Regions from separate parts of the Spirosoma foliorum genome, predicted to be linked through region 1. Evidence: riboswitches for the same ligand, from Rfam matches in the RefSeq annotation. Region 1 holds a riboswitch; the other holds the start of a gene.

Region 1 (3,422 bases):
AATTTTGTTGGCCCCTGCCCACTTCATAACCGAAATATAGATGTCGGCAGCGGGCACAATCACATCAGCTCGGTCGGCATTCAGTCGGAGCTTATTAACCCGATCTTCCAGCCCAAAGCCGGCTATATAATCGCGAATTCGTTCGATTTCGGAACGTGTCGTTTCCAGTTCCGAGGTTTTGGAGGCCAGATTAAATAGCTTACTAATGTTGCCACCTGTACCAACGGCCGTAATCTCGCGTGTTCCATCAACATTATCCTCCACCCAATCTTCAATCTTACGCCAGGCTCCTTTCGTCTCCTTGCCTTCCAGCAATCGAACAGAGCCAATCTTAAAGGATTTGGAGTTTATTTTTTGACGATTCTCATACACGTTTAACTCTGTACTCCCTCCGCCAACATCAATGTGTAAATACTGACGATCGTCCAGCGCTTGCACTACTACATTATTAATGAGCTCAGCTTCTTTGCTACCGTCAATAATATGGATCTTGATCCCCGTTTGGGCTTCAATCCGCTTGGCAACCTCATGCCCATTTTCAGATTCACGCATGGCCGAGGTAGCACAGGCCATATAATCCTCTACCTCATGCAACTCCATGAGCAGTTTGTAGGCCTGCATAAGTTTCATGGTTCGGGCTTCACTTTCAGAGGTCAGGGCGCCGTAATTAAACACATCGTGGCCTAGGCGAAGCGGGAAGCGGACATACTCAACCCGTTTAAAACTAACCAGGTCGTCGTTGTGTAGTATCGTTGAGATTTGCAGACGGGCTGCGTTGGAACCGATATCAATGGCTGCCAGTTTCATAGAGTCAAAAGAGTGAAAGAGTGAAAGACTGAAAGAATAAAAGGCTGACGCACGTCATTTTCGCTCTTTCACTCTTTCAGTCTTTCACTCCTTAATAAAGGCCAAAGATACTCTTTTTGACGCCAGACACTCTACTTTTTCGCCACCTTTTGCCTGTCCATACGCTAAGTCACCTAAGCCGAAAATGCTGTCAGCTCTGCCTCATTAGTCCTATTGACAGCAAAAATTGGTGTTGGTTAAATCTCCAGCGCCCTTAAAATCAGCAGAATCAATAGCCAAAAATAGACTGCAGAATATACCAGCATAGCCTATTTTTGGTTACTTTTGCATTAGCTTATCCAGAAAGACGGAGGGAACGGACCCGATGATGTCTTGGCAACCAGCCAACTCCAGGAGATGGTGCCAATTTCCTCCCGCTACGAAGCGGGATAGATAAGATTAGCTTCCTGCTACCTGTCTTTCTGTTGGTAAGTCTTTTTACTAGTTTGGATTTTTTTAAGGGCGCTCCTTGTTGGTAGCTCTAAGAATAATGCCTTGTATAACTTGCCAGTGAAAACGATACACGAACTCCTGCACGAACGCATCCTTGTCCTCGATGGCGCGATGGGTACCATGATTCAACGGTATAACCTGACCGACGCGGATTATCGGGGAGACCGATTCAAGGATTGGCCACACGATCTTAAGGGTAACAATGATTTGCTGTCATTGACAAAGCCGGATATAATTCAGGCAATTCATAAACAATATTTAGAGGCTGGTGCCGATATTATTGAAACCAATACCTTCAGCGCCACAACCATTGCCATGGCCGATTACCATATGGAGGAGTTGGCTTATGAACTCAACTACGAATCGGCCCGGATTGCGAAAGAGGTTGCTGTTGAGATCACAAAACAAAATCCAGATAAGCCGCGCTTTGTTGCCGGTGCTATGGGACCGACTAACCGTACCGCTTCACTCTCGCCCGACGTCAACAATCCGGCTTACCGGGCCATCACGTTCGATGAACTGGTTAATGCCTATTATGAGCAGGTGAGTGGCTTGGTGGATGGCGGTTCTGATTTACTGCTGGTTGAAACGATCTTCGATACGCTCAATGCGAAAGCAGCGATGTTCGCTATCGATAAGTATTTCAATCTGAATCCACAGAAAACAGTTCTGCCGATCATGATTTCGGGCACCATTACGGATGCCAGTGGACGAACTCTGTCGGGGCAAACAACCGAGGCATTTTTGTATTCGGTTTCGCACTTACCGCTGTTGAGTGTGGGGCTGAACTGTGCATTGGGAGCAGCCCTCATGCGCCCGTATATTCAAACGCTGGCCAAAGAAGCCCCATTCTTCACATCGGCCTATCCGAATGCAGGCTTGCCAAACGAGTTTGGTGAGTACGATGAAACGCCGGAGATGATGGCGTTACAAATTGAAGATTTTATCAAGAGTAACTTTGTCAATATTGTTGGCGGATGCTGCGGCTCTACCCCCGATCATATTCAGGCTATTGCCGATGTAGCTGCTAAATATCCCCCTCGTCAACTACCAGATGCTGAGCCTTATCAGAAGCTGAGCGGACTGGAACCTCTGAAAATAACAGAGCAAACGAACTTCCTGAACGTTGGTGAACGGACAAACGTAACGGGATCGAAGAAATTTGCCCGACTCATTAAAGAAGGGAATTACGATGAAGCACTGAGTATTGCCCGTGGGCAGGTTGAAGGTGGGGCTCAGGTGATCGACATCAACATGGATGAAGGTATGTTAGATTCGGTAGAGGCCATGAAAACCTTTCTGAATCTGATTGCCGCTGAGCCTGATATTGCCCGCGTTCCTATTATGGTCGATTCCTCTAAGTGGGAAGTCATTGAAGAGGGCCTAAAATGCGTACAGGGCAAAGCTATTGTCAACTCGATCTCGCTTAAAGAAGGCGAAGAAGCCTTTATTGAGCGGGCCCAGTTAGTGAAACGGTATGGCGCAGCTGCGGTTGTGATGGCGTTTGACGAAACGGGTCAGGCTGATTCGTATGAACGACGCATTCAGATTTGCGAACGAGCTTACCGAATTCTGGTCGATAAAGTTAATTTCGCTCCTCAGGATATTATTTTTGATCCCAATATTCTGACCGTTGCGACGGGTATTGAAGAGCATAATAATTACGCTGTTGACTTCATTAACGCTACCCGTTGGATCAAGCAAAACCTGCCGTTGGCCAAAGTGAGCGGAGGGGTGTCGAATATTTCGTTTAGCTTCCGGGGTAACGAAGTTGTCCGGGAAGCGATGCACTCAGCGTTTTTGTATCACGCCATCCGGGCTGGTATGGACATGGGTATTGTGAACGCGGGTCAGCTTGAAGTTTACGACAGCATTCCAAAAGATTTGCTGGAGCGTTGCGAAGATGTGTTACTGAATCGCCGTGACGATGCTACCGAGCGTCTGGTCGATTTTGCCGAAACGGTAAAAGCCAAAGGGAAAGCAGTTGTTCAGGACGAAAGCTGGCGTTTAGAACCTGTTCGGGAGCGGCTTAAGCACGCGCTTATCAAAGGAATTACCGACTATATTGACCAGGACGTTGAAGAAATTCGGCTTCAGGTGGAGCGCCCCTTACACGTTATCGA
Region 2 (3,422 bases), 680 kb from region 1:
CCAAACGATGTTCATGACGCTGGTTACCAATATAACTCGTCGCTGCATCCAACCTGGCTTCCGGGTCGATACAATCACTGGGGCGAACCACGCCACCCATTTAACGAGTTGGGGGTTTGGCAAATTCCGGCTTCGGTTACGCCAACCGTACGGATACCGTTGTTCTGGCTAAGTCTGAAAAATTTCCCATTATCCTATTATAAATTGCTCTGCCGCCAAACGCTGGAGGCCGATGGTTTTTTGAACCTATACGTTCATCCCTGGGAGTTTACCGATCTGTCGGGCTACGAGAAAATTCCAACCTATGTGCGTAGGCACTCAAAGGATGAATTGCTCGACCGGGTCGAAAACCTGTTACGCTTTCTGAAACCACTTGGTGATTTTAATACAATGGGAGAATTTGCAAACCAGTTGAGTAAAGAAAATTAGCGGAGTCTAGATCCGTCAAAAATGAAAATGCCATATCGGAGAGATATGGCATTTTCATTTTTGAGAGAAAGGGAATCAAATGAATATGACATCGTCAATCACATCAGAGCCCATGTCTTTATTGACTAACTGAATAAGTTTCTGTTTGGCATTAACGAGCTCGTTACGAAGTGGAGCCGATCCAATTTCGATATGAAGCTTGCGATCTCGAACGTACAGGCGGTTTGTACGCGACGCAATGGCTGGCCCCATCATACGTCCCCAGAAAGCCTCCAGGTAAGTTTCGTTGAAGCGAGTCTGGAGTTGATACGCTTTTAACAACTGCCCGATGGCATCTTTTAAGGACGTGACACCAGCCACTCTGGTAGCATTTTCACGGTTGTAGCGATACGTTTGGTTCATTGGGCAGTATGTCTTACTACAAAAGTAAACAAGGAATCGACTTGATGGATGACTGATGATCGACAAAAGAGAAAAAATGTATGGGCAGATAGAAAAAGCATCTAGTGTTTGGATTCGCACCGTTTGGCTAGTATACTTGCGCTATCAAGTCAATTGTTACGCGTCAGGTTAAGTCATACCGGCGCGCGTTGATTTATACAGAAGTGGGGAGAGATCAGGCTCTGTGAACCACTGGCAACCTACCACACGGCAAGGTGCTAACTCCTGCCTAAAGTTATTTAGGGACTATAAATCGTAACCTACATGCTCTACATCCAGCAATGTATGCCCCCAGGGGCCTGCTAAGCATTCAGCACCAACCGCCACGAAAGCCGGGAGGGTTTGTCGTGCGCTCCTAAAAAGCTATAAAGTTTTACAGTCATATAGTTGTATCGTTTACTACGCAGTAAACATACCCAGAGACGCTAAACTTTAGAACCCAGCAACCCTATAACATTTCAACTTTTTTTACCATGTCTGAACTTCATTTCGATACCCTACAGCTTCATGCTGGTCAGGAACCCGACTCGGCTACAAATGCTCGGGCGGTTCCTATTTATCAAACAACGTCCTTTGTCTTTAATGACTCCGCGCACGGGGCTGATTTATTTGCACTGAAAGCGTTTGGGAATATTTATACCCGAATCATGAACCCAACGTCCGATGTGTTCGAGAAGCGTATTGCCGCTCTCGAAGGGGGCGTAGCTGCGTTGGCCGTAGCATCGGGTCAGGCGGCTCAGTTTATTGCCCTGAGCAATATCCTGAGTGCTGGCGATAATTTTGTAACTACCTCATTTCTATACGGCGGAACCTACAATCAATTTAAAGTTTCGTTCAAACGGTTGGGTATCGAAGCCCGCTTTGCGGATGGCGATAAGCCAGAGTCGTTCGCCAAACTGATTGACGAAAATACCAAAGCGATTTACCTCGAAACCATCGGAAATCCCGGATTCAATATTCCCGATTTCGATGCGTTTGCCGCCTTGGCTAAAGAGCATGATCTGCCCCTTATTGTGGATAACACATTTGGCGCGGGTGGTTACCTCTTCCGACCACTCGAACACGGAGCGGCTGTGGTTGTCGAGTCGGCCACTAAATGGATCGGTGGACATGGTACGAGCATCGGTGGGGTTATTGTCGATGGCGGTACCTACAACTGGGGCAATGGTAAATATCCGCAGTTCAGTGAACCTTCGGAGGGCTACCACGGCTTGGTCTTCAGCGATGTGTTTGGCGTAAATGGGCCGTTTGGCAACATTCAGTTCATTATTCGTGCCCGCGTTGAAGGCCTGCGCGATTGGGGGCCAGCGATTAGCCCATTCAACTCATTTTTATTGCTTCAGGGATTAGAAACGCTGTCGCTGCGTGTTGATCGTACGGTGCAGAATGCGCTGGCGTTAGCGCAATGGCTCGAAAACCATGAGCAGGTTGAGGCCGTAAATTATCCCGGTCTGGAAAGCAGTGCCTATCATGGTCTGGCTAAAAAATATTTGAAACGCGGTTTTGGTGGCGTTTTCTCGTTCAAGATAAAAGGAGATAAAGACGCTGCCGATCAATTTGTCAATAATCTGAAATTAGTAAGCCATCTGGCCAACGTCGGTGATTCAAAAACGCTGATTATTCACCCGGCGGCCACTACACACCAGCAACTAAGCGAGCAAGAGCAAGCGAGTGCAGGCGTTGAGGTGGGCGTATTGCGCGTGTCGGCAGGTATCGAGTATATCGATGATATTAAAGCTGACTTCGAGCAGGCGTTTGCCAAAATTGCCGAATCGGTATTGACGTAGTTATTTATTTGTCATTCCGACGTCAGGAGGAATCTCAAAGCCTCTACTAAAGGAATTTGAGATTCCTCCTGATGTCGGAATGACAAAAAAAGAATAAAATGAACCTCCAGTATTTCGATTATAAATATTCGTTCGCGCTCGAATCGGGCGAAAGCCTGCCCGGATTTAGGTTGGCTTATACCACACGCGGCAGGCTCAATGAAGACCGCTCGAACGTCGTATGGGTGTGCCATGCGCTGACCGGTAATGCCGATGCGGGCGATTGGTGGGGTGGTATGGTTGGCCCCGGTAAATATTTTGATCCTGAAGCCCCGTCGGGAGCAGGGCAATTTGTTGTATGCGCCAATGTGCTAGGGTCGTGCTACGGCTCCACAGGTCCTTTATCGGTCAATTCGGCTACAGGTAAACCCTTTCACCACGAATTTCCGATGGTGACGATTCGAGATATGGTGAATGCGCTGGACTTACTTCGGCAGGAGTTGGGTATCGAAAAAATTCACACCTGTATTGGAGGATCGGTAGGTGGAGAGCAGGCGCTGGAATGGGCCATTTATCAGCCAAATCTAATCGAAAATCTGATCGTTATTGCGGCTAGTGCTGTGGCCTCACCCTGGTGCATCGCCTTTAATGAAGCGCAGCGAATGGCTATTGAAGCCGACCCAACCTGGCCAGAACAACGCGACGATGCAGGTTTGGCAGGCATGAAAGCGGCCCGCGCGATGGCTATGATTTCATACCGGAATTATGATACGTATGGGTTTACCC

Evidence for each region. Region 1 has a riboswitch for S-adenosylmethionine ahead of metH (methionine synthase). Riboswitches for the same ligand answer to the same signal wherever they lie in the genome.
Region 2: another riboswitch for S-adenosylmethionine. It lies ahead of H3H32_RS24940 (O-acetylhomoserine aminocarboxypropyltransferase/cysteine synthase family protein); the one in region 1 lies ahead of metH (methionine synthase).

Annotation. Positions count from the first base shown of each region.
Region 1 is NZ_CP059732.1:5,219,192-5,222,613, reverse strand. It holds gene H3H32_RS22185 (Ppx/GppA phosphatase family protein) at 1-807, opposite strand, end outside; SAM riboswitch class I at 1,139-1,246, shown strand; gene metH (methionine synthase) at 1,357-3,422, shown strand, end outside.
Region 2 is NZ_CP059732.1:5,900,127-5,903,548, reverse strand. It holds gene H3H32_RS24950 (polysaccharide deacetylase family protein) at 1-429, shown strand, start outside; gene H3H32_RS24945 (DciA family protein) at 505-831, opposite strand; SAM riboswitch class I at 1,022-1,125, shown strand; gene H3H32_RS24940 (O-acetylhomoserine aminocarboxypropyltransferase/cysteine synthase family protein) at 1,344-2,657, shown strand; gene H3H32_RS24935 (homoserine O-acetyltransferase family protein) at 2,756-3,422, shown strand, end outside.